Regions from separate parts of the Burkholderia sp. AU33423 genome, predicted to be linked through region 3. Evidence: riboswitches for the same ligand, from Rfam matches in the RefSeq annotation. Region 3 holds a riboswitch; each other region holds the start of a gene.
The links. Region 3 has a riboswitch for cobalamin ahead of CFB50_RS31265 (CbtB domain-containing protein). Riboswitches for the same ligand answer to the same signal wherever they lie in the genome.

Region 1: linked by a shared signal. The riboswitch ahead of cobW (cobalamin biosynthesis protein CobW) and the one ahead of CFB50_RS31265 (CbtB domain-containing protein) in region 3 are both predicted to bind cobalamin.
Region 2: linked by a shared signal. The riboswitch ahead of cobG (precorrin-3B synthase) and the one ahead of CFB50_RS31265 (CbtB domain-containing protein) in region 3 are both predicted to bind cobalamin.

Annotation. Positions count from the first base shown of each region.
Region 1 covers NZ_NKFH01000004.1:1,365,474-1,372,391, forward strand. Annotated here, with positions in the region: gene CFB50_RS09040 (cobyrinate a,c-diamide synthase) at 1-953, opposite strand, end outside; gene cobO (cob(I)yrinic acid a,c-diamide adenosyltransferase) at 956-1,558, opposite strand; gene CFB50_RS09050 (cobalamin biosynthesis protein) at 1,596-1,973, opposite strand; gene cobA (uroporphyrinogen-III C-methyltransferase) at 1,970-2,719, opposite strand; cobalamin riboswitch at 2,890-3,126, opposite strand; cobalamin riboswitch at 3,240-3,505, shown strand; gene cobW (cobalamin biosynthesis protein CobW) at 3,836-4,924, shown strand; gene cobN (cobaltochelatase subunit CobN) at 4,931-6,918, shown strand, end outside.
Region 2 covers NZ_NKFH01000004.1:1,389,524-1,396,441, forward strand. Annotated here, with positions in the region: gene CFB50_RS09145 (precorrin-2 C(20)-methyltransferase) at 1-289, opposite strand, end outside; gene CFB50_RS09150 (precorrin-8X methylmutase) at 286-912, opposite strand; gene cobG (precorrin-3B synthase) at 905-2,269, opposite strand; cobalamin riboswitch at 2,377-2,567, opposite strand; gene CFB50_RS09160 (hypothetical protein) at 2,710-3,006, shown strand; gene cbiE (precorrin-6y C5,15-methyltransferase (decarboxylating) subunit CbiE) at 3,148-4,401, shown strand; gene CFB50_RS09170 (cobalt-precorrin-5B (C(1))-methyltransferase) at 4,401-5,489, shown strand; gene CFB50_RS09175 (cobalt-precorrin-6A reductase) at 5,486-6,217, shown strand; gene cobM (precorrin-4 C(11)-methyltransferase) at 6,261-6,918, shown strand, end outside.
Region 3 covers NZ_NKFH01000007.1:2,843,055-2,849,972, forward strand. Annotated here, with positions in the region: gene CFB50_RS31250 (MFS transporter) at 1-736, shown strand, start outside; partial or broken gene CFB50_RS31255 (5-methyltetrahydropteroyltriglutamate--homocysteine S-methyltransferase) at 836-1,168, opposite strand; gene CFB50_RS31260 (CbtA family protein) at 1,257-1,979, opposite strand; gene CFB50_RS31265 (CbtB domain-containing protein) at 1,993-2,202, opposite strand; cobalamin riboswitch at 2,237-2,374, opposite strand; gene CFB50_RS31270 (histidine phosphatase family protein) at 2,424-3,011, shown strand; gene CFB50_RS31275 (inorganic phosphate transporter) at 3,197-4,789, shown strand; gene CFB50_RS31280 (IS256 family transposase) at 4,901-6,169, shown strand; gene CFB50_RS31290 (2OG-Fe(II) oxygenase) at 6,517-6,918, shown strand, end outside.

The DNA.
Region 1 (6,918 bases), on a different contig from region 3:
ACGATCGGCCGGCCGGCCGCCGCGTGCGCGCGAATCGACCGCGCGGTCGCGGCGTTCGCCGCGAGCGCCGCCGCATGCAATTCCGGATAGCCGCCCGGCAGGAACAGTGCGTCGCAGTCGTCCGGCACGGGTTCGTCGGCGAGCGGCGAAAAGAATCGCACCTGCGCGCCGAGCGTGTCGAGCAACGCGAGATTCGCCGGATAAATGAACGAAAAAGCCACATCGCGCGCCACCGCGATCCGCTTGCCGGCGAGCGCACACGGTAGCGGCGCTGTTGCATCCGGTTCCGCGAACGCAACGGCCGGCGGCAACTCGGCAAGCGCCGTCAGTGCGAGCACATCGGCCGCGCGATCGAGCCGCGCGTCGAGATCGCCGATGTCGTTCGGCTGGTGCAGGCCGAGATGCCGCTCCGGCAGCGCGATGCCCGCATCGGCCGGCACGTGCCCGAGCCAGTGCAGGTCGTCGGGCAGCGCCTGTTGCAGCAGTTCCGCGTGCCGGGCCGAGCCGACGCGATTCGCCAGCACGCCGTGAAACGGCAGCCCCGGCCGGAACCGCGCGAGCCCGAACGCGATTGCCGCGAACGTCTGCGCCATCGCCTTCGCCGAAATCACCGCGACGACCGGCACGCCGAACGCGGCCGCGAGGTCGGCGCTGCTAGGCGTACCGTCGAACAGCCCCATCACGCCCTCGATCAGGATCAGGTCGGCCTCGCGTGCGGCGTCGGCCAGCAGCGCGCGGCAGCCGGCCTCGCCGACCATCCCGAGGTCGAGCGCATGCACGGGTGCGCCGCTCGCGCGTTCGAGCAGCATCGGATCGAGAAAATCGGGCCCGGTCTTGAACACGCGCACGCGGCGGCCGAGCCGGCGGTGCAGCCGCGCGAGGCCAGCCGTCACCGACGTCTTGCCCTGGCCCGACGCGGGCGCACTGACGAACAGCGCGGGGCAGGCGGGCATGCTCAGAACTCCACGCCGCGCTGCGCCTTCACGCCTTGCTCCTTGTACGGATGCTTGACGAGCCGCATTTCGGTGACGAGGTCGGCCGCGTCGATCAGCGCGTCGGGCGCATGCCGCCCGGTCACGACGACGTGCACCGAATCGGGACGCGCGGCGAGCGTCGCGAGCACTTCGTCGAGCGGCAGGTACTCGTACTTCAGCACCGTGTTCAGCTCGTCGAGGATCACCATCCGGTAATCGCCGCTCTCGATCATCCGGCGCGCCTCGTCCCAGCCTTTGCGCGCGGTCGCGATGTCGGCGTCGCGGTTCTGCGTGTTCCACGTATAGCCGTCGCCCATCGTCACGAAATCGCATTCGGCCACCGCGCCGAGGAAGTCGCGCTCGGACGTGTGCAGCGCGCCCTTGATGAACTGCACGACACCGAGCCGCATGCCGTGGCCGAGCACGCGCACGGCCATGCCGAATGCGGCCGTGCTCTTGCCCTTGCCGTTGCCGGTGTTGACGATCAGCAGGCCCTTCTCGTTGACGGCGGCAGCCTGCTTCTTCTCGTGGCCCGCACGGCGGCGTTCGGTCATCCGTTGATGGGATTCGGCGTCGGTTTTCATCGGATTCGTCCTGTCGAAAGAAAGCGAAACAAAGGGTTCAAAGCGGGCCGGCGAGTGCGACCGTCACGCCGTCCCGGATGGATTTGGGGCCCAGCAGCCGGCCGTGCGGCGCCGCGAGCTGCGCGCACGGCTCGGCCACGCCCGCGACGCCGAAGCGGGCGAGCGCGGCGGCCGACGGGCCGCTCGCGGCCAGGTCCGGGTGTCTCGCGAGTTGCGCCGCATCGAACGCGACGAGCGGCCAGCCGCGTCGCGCGCACAGCGTGCGCAGCGCGCGGGCGCGCGCCTTGTCGGCGAGCGTGGCCACGAGCGTCGGTTCGGCGGCCGGGTACGGCATCAGCGCCGCGCGGATCGCAGCATCGAGTTGCGCGGCCGTCACGCCTGCGCGAAAACCAATGCCGAGCGCGACACGCATCATGCGCCGCCGCCGAGCGCGGCACGTACCGCCGGATCGTCGGCGAACGCCGCGACGCGACCGATCACGACGATCGCCGGCGAACCGATGCCGGTCGTGCCGATGCGTTCGACGAGCGTGTCGAGCGTCGCGAGCACGTGGCGTTGTTCGGGGCGCGTCGCGTTCTCGATCGCCGCGCACGGCGTCTCGCCGGGCAAGCCGCCTTCGCGCAGCGCCGTTGCGATCGCGTCGAGCCGGCGGATGCCCATGTAGATGACGATCGTCATGCGCGTGGCCGCGAGCGCGCGCCAGTCGGGTTCGTCGGCGCCCGCGCCGTGGCCCGTGACGAAGATCACGCCCTGCGCGTCGCCGCGCTGCGTGACCGGGATGCCGATTGCGGCCGGCGCGGCGATGCCCGCGGTGACGCCGTTCACGACCTCGACCGGGAATCCCGCCGCGCCGAGCGCGGCCAGCTCCTCGCCGCCGCGGCCGAACACGAACGGATCGCCGCCCTTGAGCCGCGCGACGCTGCGGCCCGCGCGCAGATGCGCGAGCATCGCGACGACGATCGTCTCCTGCGGCGTCGACGCATGACCGCCGCGCTTGCCGACGTGCTCGATGTGCGCATCGGCGCGCGCATGGCGCAGCACGTCGGGATTCACGAGATCGTCGACGAGCAGCACGTCCGCCGCGCCGATCGCGTGGACGGCCTTGAGCGTCAGCAGGTCGGCGTCGCCGGGGCCGGCGCCGACGAGCCAGGCGCGGCTCATCGGGCGCGGCACGGCGCGCACCGTGTCGTCACAGCGGAAAAGGGCAGGCGGGCGGCACGGCGGCGGCCAGCGGACAGGTAAACCATGGCGGATCGAACGAAGCCCGCGCGGACGCGGGCGGAATGCGCACCTCATCCGTCCCCCGCGGATCGGGCGTTCGGCGAGCGTCGGGCTCGCCCCTTGCGTCGGCCGGTATCCGGGCTGGCCGCTTGCCAGGCCGCAGCCTTCCCGCCCGGCTGACGGGCAGTGGCATCGTGGGCGGCCTGGGCGCGTGCGCGGGGAAGCGCGTCGCGCGGGCGGCGTACCGTTGCGGGGACAGCACAGGCCGGGCGGTGGTCCGCCTCCTGTTTCCCGTTTAACTGCAGGCGCGGAATGCGCATGCGAGCACCGAACGCGGCGCTACGATAGCACAGCGACTCCCCCGCGCGAACCGCCGCGCACGGCTTCCGGCCACGCGCGGCGGCCATCCGGAACCGGGCCCGGCGGCCCGCTTCGCCTTGACGCTCCCCGCACCGCCGCCTACACTCGCACGCGTTTTGGTGCTCGCGCGCGCCGCTCCGGTGCGCGCAGTTAAACGGGAAACAGGGAGCCTGCCTGCGCCGCAGTCGAGCCAACCTGTGCTGCCCCCGCAACGGTAAGCGAACGCGTCGCGCGCATGCGCCACGCAACGCCGCTTCGCCGCATGCCACGCGCGTGCGGACGACCGCCACTGGATGCCGCGCGCATCCGGGAAGGCGAAGCGGCGTGTTCGTCAGCCCGGATACCGGCCGAAACGTTGGGGTTCAGCGCCGCGGGGAGGCGGCGCATCGTCCACGGCCGCAGCAGGTCCGACGCCCGCGCATTGCCCGCTTCCTCCACCGATCCGTCTCCGCGCGAACCCGCGCCGGCCGGCGTGGCGAATGGCAGGCAGCGCGAGCCGGGCCGGCAGCAGCCGTGTTGGCATTCACGATGTCGACCGTTCGCAAGGAAGCACCATGTCCGATTCGTCGTCCCGCCCGTCCCGCGACTGTCCGTCCGGATCGCGCGGCGGCATGCCCGCGATCCGCCAGACGAACTGCCACGCCGCCATCGACGCGACGATCCCGGGCTGATTCCATTTTCGACACAGGACCTACCATGACCCTACGCAAGCTTCCCGTCACGATCGTCACGGGCTTTCTCGGCAGCGGCAAGACGACGCTGATGCGCCACATCCTGCAGCACGCCGAAGGCCGCCGCATCGCGGTGATCGTCAACGAATTCGGCGAGCTCGGCATCGACGGCGAAATCCTCAAGGGCTGCGGCATCGGCTGCGAGGATGCCGAAGGCGCGCAGGGCGAAGCGGCGGGCCAGCTGTACGAACTCGCGAACGGCTGCCTGTGCTGCACCGTGCAGGAAGAGTTCTATCCGGTGATGGAAGCACTCGTCGAGCGCCGCGCGGACATCGACCACGTGCTGATCGAGACGTCGGGCCTCGCGCTGCCGAAGCCGCTCGTGCAGGCGTTCAACTGGCCGACGATCCGCAACAGCTTCACGGTCGACGCGGTCGTGACCGTCGTCGACGGGCCGGCCGCCGCAAGCGGCCAGTTCGCGGAAAACCCGCAGGCCGTCGACGCGCAGCGCCGCGCCGATCCGAACCTCGACCACGAATCGCCGCTGCACGAGCTGTTCGCCGATCAACTGTCGTCCGCCGATCTCGTGATCGTGAACAAGGCCGATCTCGTCGGCGACGCCGAGTTCGCGCAGATCGAAACCGCGATTCGCGAAGAAATCCCGCCGCAGGTGAAGATCGTGCGCGCGACGCGCGGCGAGCTCGACCTCGCGATGCTGCTCGGCCTCGAATCGGCATCGGAAGAAACGATCCACCTGCGTCACGACCATCACGGTTCGGCCGACGACGGCGATCACGATCACCATCACGACGATTTCGACTCGGTGGTCGTGTCGGGCGACGCCGGCACGCGCGAAGCGACGATCGCCGCGCTGCAGCGCGTCGTCGAAGCGCACACGATCTATCGCGCGAAAGGCTTCGCCGCGCTGCCCGGCGCGCCGATGCGGCTCGTGATCCAGGGCGTCGGCCGCCGCTTCGACAGCTATTTCGACCGTCGCTGGCAGGACGGCGAAACGCGCGCGAGCCGCTTCGTGCTGATCGGCGAAGATCTCGACGCGGCCGCGCTGCAACGTGCGTTCGACGCCGCGTGCGCGGCCGAGCCGCAACAGGCGTAACGCACGATGCATCTGCTGCGCACCACGCCGGGCGGCTTCGTCGACGATACGCAGGGCGTCGTCCGGATCGACCAGCAACCGGCCGACATCGTGATCCTGAGCTCGGCCGACACGACGCTGTCGCTCCTCGCGAGCGTCGTGCCGCATCTGCCGGCCGGCTTCCCGAGCGTGCGGCTCGCGAACGTCACGTTCCTGCGGCAGCCGGCGTCGGTCGACTTCTACGTCGACGACGTGCTGCAGCATGCGAAGTCGGTCGTGATCGATCATCTCGGCGGCGAGGCGTACTGGCCATACGGAATCGAGCAGGCCGTGTCGCTCGCGTCGAAGCGCGGGCAGCAGCTCGCGATGTTCTCGGGCGACCTGCAGGAAGACCCGAACCTCGTCGCGAAGAGCACCGTCGCGCCCGATCTGTGCCGGCTGTGGTGGCGCTACCTGCGTGAAGGCGGCGTGCACAACGCCGAGGCGCTGCTGCGCAGCATTGCCTTCCACACACTCGGGTTCGGCGAAGAACCCGAACTGCCGCGCCCGCTGCCGGCCGCCGCGCTGTATCACCCGGCGCGCGACCGTGCGAGCGCTGACGACTGGCGGCCGCGCTGGACGCCCGGCGCGCCCGTCGTCGCGATCCTGTTCTATCGCGCGCACTGGCAGGCCGCGAACACGGCCGTGTTCGACGCGCTCGCCGAGGCGCTCATCGAGGAAGGGCTGAATCCGCTGCCGATCGCGGTTACGTCGCTGAAGGATGCGGTGAGCCGCGAAGTCATCACGCAGCTCTGCGACACGCACGATGTTTCACTCGTGCTGAACACGACCGCATTCGCGGCGGGCGCGATCGACAGCCCCGAGCACGACGTGCTCGCCGGCGACGCGCCGGTACTGCAGGTGATCCTGTCCGGCGGCAATCGCGACGCGTGGGTGGCCGACAACCAGGGCCTGCATGCGCGCGATATCGCGATGCACATCGCGCTGCCCGAGGTCGACGGGCGCATCGTCACGCGCGCGGTGAGCTTCAAGGGGCTCGCGTACCGCTGCCCGCACACCGAGGTCGACGTCGTGCGCTACCAGCCGGATGCCGAGCGTATCGCGTTCGTCGCGGCGCTCGCGCGCGGCTGGTGCCGGCTGCGCACGCTCGACCACGCCGACAAGCGCGTCGCGCTGATTCTCGCGAACTATCCGCAAAGCGAAGGCCGGATCGGCAACGGGGTCGGGCTCGACACGCCGGCGTCCGCGCTGCGCGTGCTCGCGGCGCTGCGCGACGCGGGCTACGCTGTGGCCGACTTGCCGCCCGACGGCGACGCGCTGATCGCGCGGCTCACCGAAGGCGTGACCAACGACGCGGCCGTGCATGCGTTGCGGCCCGCATTCCAGAGCTTCCCGGTGGCCGACTACGTCGCGCGTTTCGCGCGGCTGCCGGCGGCCGTGCGCGATGCGCTGAACGAACGCTGGGGCCCGCCCGAAGCCGACCCGACGCTGCGGCAAGGCCGCTTCACGATCGCCGGCTGGCGCGCGGGCAACGTGTTCGTCGGCATCCAGCCGTCGCGCTCGCGCGGCGAGAACGACTACGCGAGCTACCACGACGCGGATCTTGTGCCGCCGCACGCGTATCTCGCGTTCTATTTCTGGCTGCGCGATGCGTATCGCATCGACGCGGTCATCCACCTCGGCAAGCACGGCAATCTCGAATGGTTGCCGGGCAAGAGCGTCGCGCTGTCCGACGCGTGCTGGCCCGACCTGACGCTCGGGCCGCTGCCGCACCTGTATCCGTTCATCGTCAACGATCCGGGCGAGGGCAGCCAGGCGAAGCGCCGCGCGCAGGCCGTGATCATCGATCACCTGATGCCGCCGCTCACGCGCGCGGAAAACTACGGCCCGCTGCAGGATCTCGAACGACAGGTCGACGAATACTACGAAGCGCTGATGGTCGATGCGCGGCGCGCGAAGCTGCTGCGCAAGACGATCCTCGCGACGATCGCCGAGCACCGGCTGCACGACGAACT
Region 2 (6,918 bases), on a different contig from region 3:
GCGCGGCAACGACCTCGGCGGCCGTATCGTAGAAGTCGGCGATCACCGTCTCGTAGCACAGCGGCGGCGGCAGCGCCTCGGTCGTCACCGGATAGACCAGCGGCAGTTGCGTCTGCCGGTCCTGCAGGTGCGCTTCGACGATGCCGTACGCATTGCCTTTCTTGCCCTTCGCGACGAAATACGCGACCACGGGCGCGGCCTGCAGCACACGCAGCGCCTTGATCGTCATCAGTTCAGGATCGCCGGGGCCGACACCGACCCCGAACAGGCGTCCGCGCGCGGTCGTCATTCGACCTCCGTCGCGAGTGCGTTGACCGCCGCAGCGGCCATCGCGCTGCCGCCGCGCCGGCCGAGCAGGGCGACGTACGGCACGCCGCGGCTGTCGGCATCGAGGAGCGCCTTCGATTCGGCCGCGCCGATGAAGCCGACCGGGAAACCGAGGATCAGCGCGGGGCGCGGCGCGCCGGCGTCGATCATGTCGAGCAGGTGGAACAGCGCGGTCGGCGCATTGCCGATCACGACGACGCTGCCCGCGAGATGCGGACGCCACAGCTCGAGCGCGGCGGCCGAACGCGTGTTGCCGAGATGCCGCGCGAGATCGGGCACCTCCGCCTCGCCGAGCGTGCAGATCACGCGGTTGTCGGCAGGCAGCCGCGCACGCGTAATGCCTTCGGCGACCATCCTGGCGTCGCACAGGATCGGCGCGCCGGCTGCGAGCGCCGTGCGGCCCGCCGTGCCGGCGCCGGCCGAGAAGCGCAGGTCGTAGACGACGTCGACCATCCCGCACGCATGGATCACGCGCACCGCGAGTTTCTCGAGGTCGGGCGGAACCTGCGACAGGTCGGCCTCGGCGCGGATCGTCGCGAACGACTGGCGGTAGATTTCCTGCCCGTCGCGAATGTAGTCAAGCATCGGTGGTGTCCTGGCTGTGCCGCGCGTCCGTCAGTCGGGCCGCGGCCTGGTCAATCGTCAGATGGCGCGCGAGCGGGGCGCCAAGGCCCGCAGCGGCGTCGCGCCGGTAAAGGTCGTAGTGCGCGGGCGCAACCGCGACGAGCGTGTGCGTCGCGGGATGCGGCAGCGCGCAGTGGCGCTCGCAGCCGGTCAGGTGCACGTCGACTGCATGGCCGATGCGGGCGGCGAGCGCGAGTGCGTCGTGCTTCGTGTCGGCGCGCGCCTTCGCGCAGCCCGCGCTGCCGGCGCACGCGACGAGCGTCGCCAGCGGATCGGACGACACGCAGACGAGGCCGAGCGACGCGAGCGCATCGAGCGCGGCCGGTGCGCGTTCGCGCGATACGCGATGCAGGAATACGCCTTGCCATGGCGTCATCGACAGCGTGCCGTCGCCGTCGCTTTCGGCCAGCGCGGCGAGCCGTTCCAGTTGGGCGGCATCGAGCCGGCCGAGCACGAATTGGGCGCCGACGTTGCAACGCGTCGCCTCGCGCGACGGGCGCACGCCGAAACGCAGCGTCGGGTCGGTGCGCGTGCGGCGCCAGCCGGTGAGCGCGGGATCGGCCGCGAGCGGGAAGGGAGCATAGTGCTGCGCGCGTTCGAGCAGCGCGTGTTCACCGCATGTTGAAAGCAGGGTGCGCATCCGCGTGACGTCGGCCGGCGCAAGATCGAGGAACGCGAGCAGCAGCGCGCGCACCAGCGCGATACCTTGATCGGGCGCTACGTCGACCAAAGCGGGTTGGTCGCCATGCGTGACCGGCGGGCAACCCGCCAGCCCGGCCGCGAGGCGCACCGCGCCGTCGCCGCGACGCCATGCGGCCAGCCAGATGTCGTGCGGATGATCGAGCGCCGCAACCGATTCGCCGCCGTCGAGCTGGATCGAGAATTTCGGCGATAGCTCGCCGCGACGCGGCTCGCGCGCCAGCATGTCGAAGAGCGGCGCGGCGAGCGCGCGGCTGTCGACGAGCGCGGCAGGGTCGTGGCCGGCGAGCGGGCTGAGCATCACGTTGCGGACGTCGTCGCTCGCGGCGAGCGCCGCCGTATCGGCGGCTGCTTTCGAGGTGGCGTCGACGGACGGCCCGAGACCCGCTTCGAGCAACGCACGCGTCAGCGCGTCGGCCGCGCCGTCGCGAATGCCGCGCAGCTGGAGATTCGCGCGATTGGTCGCGTCGATCGCGCCGGAGCCTAACGCACGCGCGGCGGCGGCGATCGCCCGTGCCTGGCGCGCATCGAGCCGGCCGCCCGGCAGCTTGATCCGGCACAGTCCGCCGTCGGCGGCCGCGACCACGCGCACGAGCCCCGGGCAGGCCGACGGGCGCACGATGGGCGACGCAGGAATCGAAACGGGGGCGGAACTCAACGGGGTACCGGGACAGTGTCGCGCCGCGGCCAACGCATCGGTACACCCCGCCCGACGCCGACTGGCACGCACGCACTTTCTGGCCGGCAGGTCTCCTGGCTGACAGGTCGGCGCCGGCTCCCGGCCTTCCCGGTGGAACCAGTGGCATGAGGGGGAGATCGGCTCGCTGTCTACAGTTGCGGGGGCAGCCACAGCGGCGCGTGGCGCGCCCTGTGTTCCCTCTTCGGCCCCGAAGGGCACCGGCGAACGAACGGCCGTAGGATACCCGATTTTCGCGACGATCCGGCATCGGAGATACGTTGCACAACCGCGTCGCAGCACGGCTGCAACCGGTTTTTCGCTATCTCGCAAATGGTACGATTGGCGGCTCGACACCAGACCGGCGACCGCCGGAATCCGCGATGAAACTCGGCAGGACGGAGCTGTTCGGCATGGGCATCGCGCTGGGCCTGCTGGCCATCCCGGCCTGGATGCTGCTCGCGTGCATGCTGATCCCGCTTGCGCCGTTGGCCGAGTGGCCGAAGAATGTCGGGCTCGCCGGCCTCGGCGTGCCGATCGTGGCGGGCGGCACGTTCCTGTACAGGACAAGCGGGCCGCGGCCGCTGATGTGGCTGCTGCTCGGCTGGCTGCTGATCGCGTCGATCGGCGGCATGGTCCTTGGCTTGCTGGTGTTGATTGGCCCGGTGCCACGCGGCTGACGTCGTCGCCGTATCGCCCCGGCGGGCGGGCGACACGCACGGCGCGGGAGCGGATCAGAATCATCAACGAATCAACGCGCGGCGGCCCGGCCGCCGCGCATCGCAACACACGGTAGGGAATCGAACGATGGGGAAGGGTGCATGACGGCGTGGCTGACGGTAGTGGGCATCGGCGACGACGGTTACGCGGGGCTCGGACGCAGCGCGCGGCGCGCACTGCTCGACGCGACGCTCGTCGTCGGCGCGAAGCGGCATCTCGACATGCTGCCCGCGCGGCTGCCGGCCGCGCGCGAAGCGTGGCCGTCGCCGTTCGATCTGGCGGGCGTGCTGGCTCGACGCGCGTCGCCCGTCTGCGTGCTCGCCAGCGGCGACCCGATGCTGTTCGGCGTCGGCGCCACGCTCGCGCGCCAGCTTTCCCCCGACGAATGGCGCGTCCTGCCCGCGCCGTCGTCGCTGTCGCTCGCGGCCGCGCGCCTCGGCTGGGCGCTGCAGGATGTCGGCGCGGTTTCGCTCGTCGGCCGCCCGCTGGCGACGCTCGCGCGTCACCTGCTGCCCGGGCGCCGCCTGTTCGTGCTGAGCGCGGACGGCCGCACACCGGCCGCCGTTGCGGCCGAACTCGTCGCACGCGGCTTCGGGCCGACGCGCATCAGCGTGTTCGAACATCTCGGCGGCCCGCTCGAGCGGCGTCTCGACGGGCTCGCGCAGGACTGGCGCATCGACGAAACCGCCGCGCTCAACCTGGTCGCGCTCGACTGCCTGGCCGGCCCCGACGCGCCGCGCCGCGCGCTCACGCCCGGCCTGCCCGACGATGCGTACCGTCACGACGGCCAGCTCACCAAGCGCGACCTGCGCGCGATGACGCTCGGGCGTCTCGCACCCGCGCCCGGCGAGCTGCTGTGGGACGTCGGCGCCGGCAGCGGCTCGATCGGCATCGAATGGATGCGCGCGCATCCGTCCTGCCAGGCGATCGCGATCGAAGCGCATGCGGAGCGGCAGCGCTTCATCGAGCACAACCGCGACGCGCTCGGCGTGCCGGGCCTGCAGCTCGTCGCGGGCCGCGCCCCCGATGCGCTCGCGGGGCTCGCCGCGCCCGACGCGATCTTCATCGGCGGCGGGGCGACCGCGCCGGGTGTGCTCGACGCGTGCTGGGCAACGCTGAAGCCCGGCGGCCGGCTGGTTGCGAACGCGGTCACGCTGCAGGGCGAGATGACGCTCGCCGCATGGCGCGATGCGCACGGCGGCACGCTCACGCGCGTGTCGCTCGCCCACGCCGAGCCGCTCGGCCGCTTCGATACGTGGCGACAACCGTTGCCGGTCACGCTGTACGACGTGCGCAAGCCCGACGTGGCCGACACGCCCGCATCGTCGGCCACGACGAACGCAACGGACGCGTGATGCGCGACGAGACCCCCGAACAGCCCGCGCCGCTACGCTTCGGCTATACGACCGGCAGCTGCGCGACCGCGACGTCGCTCGCCGCCGCGCGGCTGCTGCTCGCGGGCCGGGCGGACGACGCGGTCGAGATCGTGTTGCCGAAGGGGCAGCGCGTGATGATGCGGCTCGAGTTCTGCCGTACCACCGCCGACGGTGCGGAAGCCGGCACGATCAAGGATGCCGGCGACGATCCGGACGTCACGCACGGCGCGCTGATCTTCGCGCGCGTCGCGCTCGCGGCGGCGCCCGGCGTGCGGTTTCATGCGGGGCCGGGCGTCGGCACGGTCACGCGCGCGGGGCTGACGCTGCCGGTCGGCGAACCGGCGATCAACCCGGTGCCGCGCCAGATGATGACGACGCACCTGGAAGCGCTGGCGGCCGAGCACGGCTATGCGGGCGGCTTCGACGTGACGATCGGCGTCGAAGGCGGCGAAGCGCTCGCACTGAAGACGATGAACCCGCGCCTCGGCATCGTCGGCGGGCTGTCGATCCTCGGCACGACCGGCATCGTGCGGCCGTTCTCGTGCTCGGCCTATATCGCGTCGATCCACCAGGGCATCGACGTCGCCCGCGCGAACGGCATCGCGCACATTGCCGCGTGCACCGGCAACGCGAGCGAGGACGCGATGCGCGCGCACTATCAACTGCCCGACATGGCGCTGATCGAAATGGGCGATTTCGCGGGCGCGGTGCTCAAGCACCTGCGGCGCGCGCCAGTCGCGCGGCTGTCGATGTGCGGCGGCTTCGGCAAGCTCAGCAAGCTCGCGGCCGGCCACCTCGACCTGCACAGCCGCCATTCGAGCATCGACCTGCCGCTGCTCGCGCAGTGGGCGGCCGAGGCGGGCGCAAGCGACACACTGCAGGCCGAGATGCGCGCCGCGAACACGAGCCAGGAAGCGCTGAAGCTCGCGCACGCCGACGGCGTGCCGCTCGGCGATCTCGTCTGTGCGCAGGCGCTGCGCGTCGCGCGCGACATCGTGCCGCCGTCGGTAGCCGTCGAGATGTTCGCGATCGACCGGCAGGGCCGCTTCGTCGGGGAGGCGCGATGAGCACGCGCATCCTGCTGCTCGGCGGCACCGGCGATGCGCTGAAGATCGCGCGCGCGCTCGGTCCTTACCATGTCTACAGCCTGGCCGGCCTCGGCAAGGTGCCCGACGACCTGCGCTGCGACGTGCGCGTCGGCGGCTTCGGTGGCGCGGCCGGGCTAGCCGCGTATCTGCGCAGCGCCGGCATCGGCCTCGTGATCGACGCGACGCATCCGTATGCCGCGCGGATCAGCGCGAATGCCGCCGCCGCGGCGCGTGAAGCAGGCGTGCCGCTGTGGGCGCTGCGCCGCGCGCCGTGGGAACCGCAACCCGGCGACGACTGGCGCATGGTCGACGACTGGGCCGGCATCGAGGCCGCGCTCGCGCCGTTCAGGCGGCCGCTGTTCACGCTCGGCCGCGAACCGCTCGCGCATCTCGACGCGATCCCGCCGCACCAGTTCTGGCTCGTGCGCTGCCTCGACGCGCATCCCGGCAATGCGCATGCGCAGATCGTCGCCGCGCGCGGGCCGTTCACGCTCGACGGCGAGCGCGCGCTGTTCGCGCTGATGGGCATCGACGTCGTCGTCAGCAAGAACAGCGGCGGTGCGGCCACGGAAGCCAAGCTCGATGTCGCGCGCGAACGCAGGCTGCCGGTCGTGATGCTGCGCCGGCCGCCGCTGCCCGACGCCGACCGCGCGTTCGATTCGACCGCGGCGCTCATCGACGCGCTCGATCCGGCCGCGCGCGCATGACACCGCGCGGCCGGTCATCCCATGAATTGACGGAGATTTTTCGATGACGGTGTATTTCATCGGCGCGGGCCCCGGCGACCCGGAGCTGATCACGGTGAAGGGCCAGCGCCTCGTGCGCACGTGCCCGGTGATCCTGTATGCGGGTTCGCTGGTGCCGGCGGCCGTGCTCGACGGCCATCGCGCGGAGCAGGTCGTCAATACGGCCGAACTCGACCTCGATGCAATCGTCGCGCTGCTCGCCGGCGCGCACGCGAAAGGGCAGGATGTCGCACGCGTGCATTCGGGTGACCCGTCGTTGTACGGTGCGATCGGCGAGCAGATTCGCCGATTGAAAGCACTCGGGATTCCGTATGAAATCGTGCCCGGTGTAACGGCCACGGCCGCGTGCGCGGCAACTCTCGGCGTCGAGCTGACGCTGCCCGGTGTCGCGCAGACGGTGATCCTCACGCGCTTCGCGGGCAAGACGACGATGCCGGAAGGCGAAGCGCTCGGCTCGCTCGCCGCGCACCGCGCGACGCTCGCGATCCATCTCGGCGTGCGCCATCTCGCCCGTATCGTCGACGAAGTGCTGCCGCACTACGGCGCCGATTGCCCGGTCGCGGTGATCTATCGCGCGAGCTGGCCGGATGAAGCGCGCGTGACCGGCACGCTCGCCGACATCGTCGGCAAGGTGCAGGGCACGCAGATCGAGCGTACCGCGC
Region 3 (6,918 bases):
CGTTGGCTTCGTGATCCGCGCGAGCGTGTCCGAGTCTCCCGAGTTCGAGGAAGTCAAGAAGAGCGGCAACATCGCGCAAAAGCCGCTGCGCGAAGCGCTCAAGTACTGGCCGCTGCTGCTGCTCGCGATCGGTGCGAACGTGTACGGCATCGCCGGCGTGTATTTCAGCAACATCTTCATGATCAGCTACGCGACGCAGTTCCTGTCGCTCGACCGGTCGATGGTGCTGCATTGCATGACGATCGTCGCCGTGCTGCAGTTCGTCGTGCAGCTCGCGGCCGCGTTCCTCGCACAGCGCTTCGGCACCACGCGCGTGCTGCTGATCACCGGCGCATGGGCCGCGATCGTCCCGTTCGTCATGCTGCCGCTCGTACACATGGGCACGCCGCTGTCGATCACGGTCGGCGTCGGCCTCGCGACGCTCGCGGAATCCGGCTACTACTCGGTGGTCGCGGGCTTCGTCAGCGGCATCTTCGTCGCGCGCATCCGCTACACGGCGATCTCGATCGCGTACCAGGTGTGCGGCGCGCTCGCCGGCGGCCTCACGCCGCTCGTCGCGACCATCATCGCGCAGAACACCGCGCCGCAATGGTGGCCGCTCGCGCTCCAGTACACGAGCGCCGCGATCGTGTCGTCGCTGTGCGTGTGGCTGATCTCGCGCCGCGTGAGCATCGACGATGCGGGCGCGCCCCGCAAGACGGCCGACACGTTGCCGCGCGCAGCACGCACGGCTTGACGCACACGCGCACCGGCCCGGCAGCTTCGCCCGCCCGGTGCTCGTACATCTGGGGGCGGCCGTCTGGCCGCCCTTCCTGTTTTCCGCACCGCGCCCCGATCAGTGCACCTGGTTGCGCAGCGTCTTCGCGGCGGCGACCATGTTCGTCAGCGCCGGAATCACTTCCGCCCACTGGCGCGTCTTCAGGCCGCAGTCCGGGTTCACCCACAGGCGTTCCGCCGGAATCCGCTCGGCCGCCTTCTTCATCAGGCCGACGATGTGCGCCTGCGTCGGGATGTTCGGCGAATGAATGTCGTACACGCCGGCCCTATTTCGTTCGGATTCCTGCACGCCGTTCGCGGTGATGCGGAACGATTCGACCGCCCACTTCAGGTACTCGCCCCACTGCGCGCGGCGCAGCGGCAGCCGCGCAGCGCGGCCTCGTCGATCGACTATCTGGCCGCGTTCGTCGCGCTGGCACGCGAATCGACGTGGAGCGCGCCGCGCATGCTGCGCTAGGCGCGCCCCGTAGCAATGCGCGTCAGGCGGCGCGCATGCCGATGCGTTCGGTACGCTCGACCCATGCGCCGAACAGCAGGCCGATCGTCGTCCACATGATCGCCTGCATGCCGATGGCCGCCACGCGGAACTTCCACAGCAACGCCGCCGGGAAATCGGCCGGCAACTCGCTGACCGACGGCAGCCCGATCTGCACGGCCGCGATGATCGCGACGAACACGAGCCCGGCGACGATCGACGCGTTCCACTGCCCGAGCTTCGCCAGCAGATGGCGGCGCACGCTGACCGAGAACACCATCGTCGCGACCGAGATCGTGATCATCAGGAAGAACAACCCCGTGCGATAGCCGATCGTGTCGGGGTCTCCGACCGACGGCGGATTGGCCGGGTACTTGATGTTCGGCACGATCACGAGCGCGACGAACGACGCCAGCGCAAGCCACGCAGCCAGCGGCCGTGCCGGGAGACGGCTGCCTCGGCCATACGCATACGCAAAGACCAGCGAGAACAGCCCGCCGAATGCCGCGCCGTAGGTCACGACGCCCGTCAGCAGACCGAGGCCGGCTTGCGTGTGGCGGCTGACCAGTTCAGGTTCCGGTGCTTCGCCTCGGGCGGCTTCGGCTTTTTCTTCGAAGGAGATTGCCTGATCGACTTGCGGTTCGCCGACGATTTTCGCGAAACCGAACGTGAGGAGGCCTGCGGCGATGCCTGCGAGCATCCCGCGCATGAGCAGCTTTCCGACCATCGTGAACTCCGCGTCAGTGGCAGGGGAAGCCGAGCAGATGGCGGCCGTCGTGGACGAACTCGTGGACATACATGCCCGGCACGAGCGACGTCGCCCCTTGTTCCGCACCGACGAAGTACAGCGCGAGCAACAGGATCAAGCCGACGAACACGGCCCACGGCAACAGTTCACGGACGGGGATGGGTGCCGGCACGACCGCCGGCTTCAGCACTGCTTCGCTCATGGATGCACCTCAGGGGGAATCGCGCCCCGACAAATGTTGGATGGGTACGAAGGCAGGTCTGGCTTCCGGGATCATGGATCACCGGTTACAGTGGCGCGACCGCGCCGGGATTGCACCGGCTTCCGCGTTTCGTATCGGGCGAATTGTACGCGCGAACGTTCGCGTATTGAAGCGGCGGCAGGTGATCGAATTCACTCGTCCCGGCCCATCCGAAAATCGACATGAACATGCATGCCTCGCTGCGCCTGATCGCACACGCCTCGACCCGGGCAATGCGCACCGGTACGTTTCCCGACGACGACCCGCTCGACGCGCACGGGCTCGCCGACGCCGCGGCGCTGCACGATCGGTGGGCACGCGTGACCGGCGCGCTCGTGCTGTGCAGCCCGGCCCGCTGTGCGGTGCAGACCGCCGATGCGCTCGGCCTGCATGCCGACATCGATGACGCGCTGCGCGACATCGACTACCGGAACTGGCGCGGCAAGCGGCTGCACGACCTCGCGCGCGACATGCCTGACGAAGTGGGCGCGTGGATCGGCAATCCCTGCGCGTCGCCGCACGGCGGCGAATCGTTCGATGCAGCGATGCGCCGCGTCGGCACATGGTTGAACGCGCTGCAACACGGCCGCGACATCGTCGCCATCACGCATGCGCCGATCGTTCGCGCGGCCGTCGCACATGCCATGCGACTGGATCCCGGCGCGGCAACCCGCATCGACGTCGCACCGCTGTCGTGCACGACATTCGCTGCGGCGCCGCACGGATGGACGTTGATCGCCGACGACGATCGGCGCGACACTGCGACGTAGCCGCCTGCCATGTTGCGTTCGCGATATCGACCACGACACAAGCCGACGTGTCGCGTCGTATTGCAATTGCCTGGCGATGTTCACCTTACATCGCTGTAAGACACGCCGCCCGTTGTCCCTGCTGTCATCAAACTGACTGCTAGCCGAAGCTAGGATCGGTCGCGGTTCCCTTACGAGATACCGTCATGAATCAGCCTGCTTCGTCTGCCCCGAGCAATTCGGGTTCCGTCGAGCGTACCAAGCAGCTCGGCTATGCCGTCTTCCTGCTGGTGCTCGCGATCGGTGCGGTCTATATCGCCACGCACCTGATCGACGATCTGTCGCCGATGCGCGAAGGATCGCTGTTCCCGTACCTGATGCTCGGCGCCGCGCTGCTGATCGCGCTCGGCTTCGAATTCGTCAACGGTTTCCACGACACCGCGAACGCGGTGGCGACCGTGATCTATACGCACTCGCTGACACCGAACGTCGCGGTGATCTGGTCCGGCCTGTGGAACTTCCTCGGCGTGATGATCTCGAGCGGCGCCGTCGCGTTCGGCATCCTGCAACTGCTGCCGGTCGAGCTGATCCTGCAGGTCGGCAGCGGTGCGGGCTTCGCGATGGTGTTCGCGCTGCTGATCGCCGCGATCGTATGGAACCTCGCGACCTGGTATTTCGGGTTGCCGTCGTCGAGCTCGCATACGCTGATCGGGTCGATCATCGGCGTCGGGCTGATGAACCAGCTGATGCACGGGCCGTCCGGCACGAGCGGCGTCGACTGGGGCCAGGCGCTCGGCGTCGGCAAGTCGCTGCTGCTCTCGCCGTTCGTCGGCTTCCTGTGCGCGGCGCTGCTGCTGCTCGTGCTGAAAACCCTCGTGCGGATTCCGGAGCTGTACAAGGAGCCGCCGAAGGACCAGCCGCCGCCGTTCTGGATTCGTTGCCTGTTGATCCTGACCTGCACGGGCGTGTCGTTCGCGCACGGCTCGAACGACGGGCAGAAAGGGATGGGACTCATCATGCTGATCCTGATCGGCACGGTGCCGACCGCCTATGCGCTGAACAAGGCCGTCACGCCGGCCGAGACACAGACCTTCGTGGCGGTCGCGAACCAGGCAGCCGCGACGTTCGGGAAGTACACGAACGGCGTTGCACCGTCCGCGAACCCGCGTGCCGACGTCGAGCTTTACGTACAGCATCGCGAACTGACGCCTGCCGTGATCCCCGCCGTGCAGCAGTTATCCGCGTCGCTCGCGACCGCGGTCGGTGCATCGGGCTCGATGGCGGCCGTGCCGCAACGTGACGTCGACAACGTGCGCAATACGATGTATCTGGTGTCCGAAGCCATCCGCCTGATCGAGAAGTCCGGTCAGCCCGCGTTCGCCGCCGACGACAAGCTCGCGATCGACAACTATCGCAAGCAGCTCGACCACGCGACCAAGTTCATCCCGACGTGGGTGAAGGTTGCGGTCGCGATCGCACTGGGCCTCGGCACGATGGTGGGCTGGAAGCGGATCGTCGTGACCGTGGGCGAGAAAATCGGCAAGCAGCATCTGACGTACGGACAGGGCGCGTCGGCCGAACTCGTCGCGATGCTCACGATCGGCGCGGCCGACGTGTACGGATTGCCGGTGTCGACGACGCACGTGTTGTCGTCGGGCGTCGCGGGCACGATGGCGGCGAACGGATCGGGCTTGCAGTGGGGCACGGTGCGCAGCCTCGTGCTGGCGTGGGTGCTGACGCTGCCGGCGTCGATCGTGCTTGCCGGCGGGCTCTATTGGCTGTTCCGGTCGGTGGCGTAAGCGGTGATGCGGCGGGGGCCGGCAGGAGCCGGCCACCCGCCGTAGAAAATTCGGAGCCTGTCAGATTTTTAGTGTGCCGAGGTCATGAGACGATAACGGAAATAACGTCCTATGACCGATGTAACAGTGACCAAGAAGAGCAAGAACCCGAAGGCGCCGAAGCTGTTCCCCGATGAGCTAATCGATCAACTGCTTGCCCAGGTACAGAGCAAGGACGCCGAGTCGATCCTGGGCGAATCGGGCCTGGCCGGCCAGCTCAAGAAGCAGCTGGCCGAGCGCATGCTTGCAGCCGAGTTGAGCCACCATCTCGAAGCCGAGGCCGAGCAAGGCAAGGCCGGCAACCACCGCAACGGCACCAGCCCCAAGACGGTCCTGACGCCCAACGGCGAGCTGAAGCTGGATATTCCGCGCGATCGGCAGGCGACGTTCGAGCCGCAATTGGTCGGCAAGTATCAACGCCGGCTGCCTGGCTTCGACGACCACGTCATCAGCATGTATGCGCGCGGCATGAGCGTGCGCGAGATTCAGGGCCATCTGCTGGAACTGTACGGACTGCAGGTGTCGCCCGACCTAATTTCGACAGTCACCGACGAGGTGCTGGCCGACGTCGAGCAATGGCAGCAACGCCCGCTCGAGGCCATGTATCCGATCGTGTACTTTGACGCGCTGCGACTGAAGATACGCGACGAAGGCACGGTCAAGAACAAAGCGGTCTATCTGGCGCTGGGCATCCGCGCCGACGGCCGCAAGGAAGTACTGGGTTTGTGGATCGAGCAAACCGAAGGCGCCAAGTTCTGGCTGAAGGTCTTCAACGAGCTGAAGAACCGCGGTTTGCACGACATCCTGATCGCGGTGGTCGACGGTTTGCGCGGCTTTCCCGAAGCGATCGAGGCGGTCTATCCGGCCGCCCAGATCCAGACCTGCATCGTGCATCTGATCCGCAATTCGCTGAATCTGGCGAGCTGGAAGGACCGCAAGCCATTGGCCGCCGCGATCAAGCCGATCTACCAGGCCGCCACGGCCGAGGCGGCGGCAGCGGCGCTGGATGCCTTTGCGCAAAGCGAGTGGGGCCGCAAATTCCCCACCGTCGCGGCCATGTGGCAGCGCCAATGGGAGCAGGTAATACCCTTCTTCGCCTATCCGCCCGAGGTGCGTCGAATCGTATATACGACCAACGCCATCGAGAGCATGCACATGCAGTTGCGCAAGATCGTAAAGAATCGCGGCCACTTCCCGAGCGACGAAGCCGCCAGCAAACTGCTGTTTCTTGCCTTGCGCAACATCGAAAAGGATTGGAAGATGCCGCCTATCACCTGGCGGCAAGCAGTCAATCAGTTCGCCATTCTGTTCGGCGAGCGATTCACCTCCGCCATCAGCTGAGATTTTTAACCGGCCTCAGCACACGAAATTCCTGACACGTCCAAAATTCGACCCTCGTTTCTCCGCTTCTCCGCTTCTCCGCTTCTCCGCTTCTCCGCTTCTCCGCTTCTCCGCTTCTCCGCTTCTCCAATTCGACGCGTCGAGGCACTCGGTGCGCCCATGCCGCCGCGAGCGCTCCCCCTCTTTCTTTCCCGAATTGAAGCGCAAGATCTGGAGCGCGCCGGCGCATGGACATCCGTAGACTGGGCTCATCAACATTGACCGTGGACTCAATCGTGCGGACGACGTGCCCGAAGCATTCCGCACGACCGCATGGCGCCACATTGCTGACGAACCGAGGTACGCCCGTGAACATTGCCGACCTGCAACCTGCCGTCGAATCGCTCGACATTGCGCCACGCGTCGACGCGATCGACTGGACGACTGTCGACGCCGATCTCGATCGCTACGGATGTGCGCGCGTCCCTGGCCTGCTCTCGGCAAGCGAGTGCGCGACGATCGCATCGCGCTATCCGCACGATGCACTCTATCGCTCGCGCGTCGTGATGGCGCGGCACGGGTTCGGTCGCGGCGAATACAAGTATTTCGCGTATCCGCTCCCCGCGGTCGTCGCCGAGCTGCGTGCGACGCTCTACCCGCATCTCGCGCCAATCGCGAATCGCTGGAACAAGGCACTCGGGATCGACGTCCGCTATCCGGCAGACCACACGGCCTTCCTCGATCGCTGCCACGCGGCAGGACAGACGCGA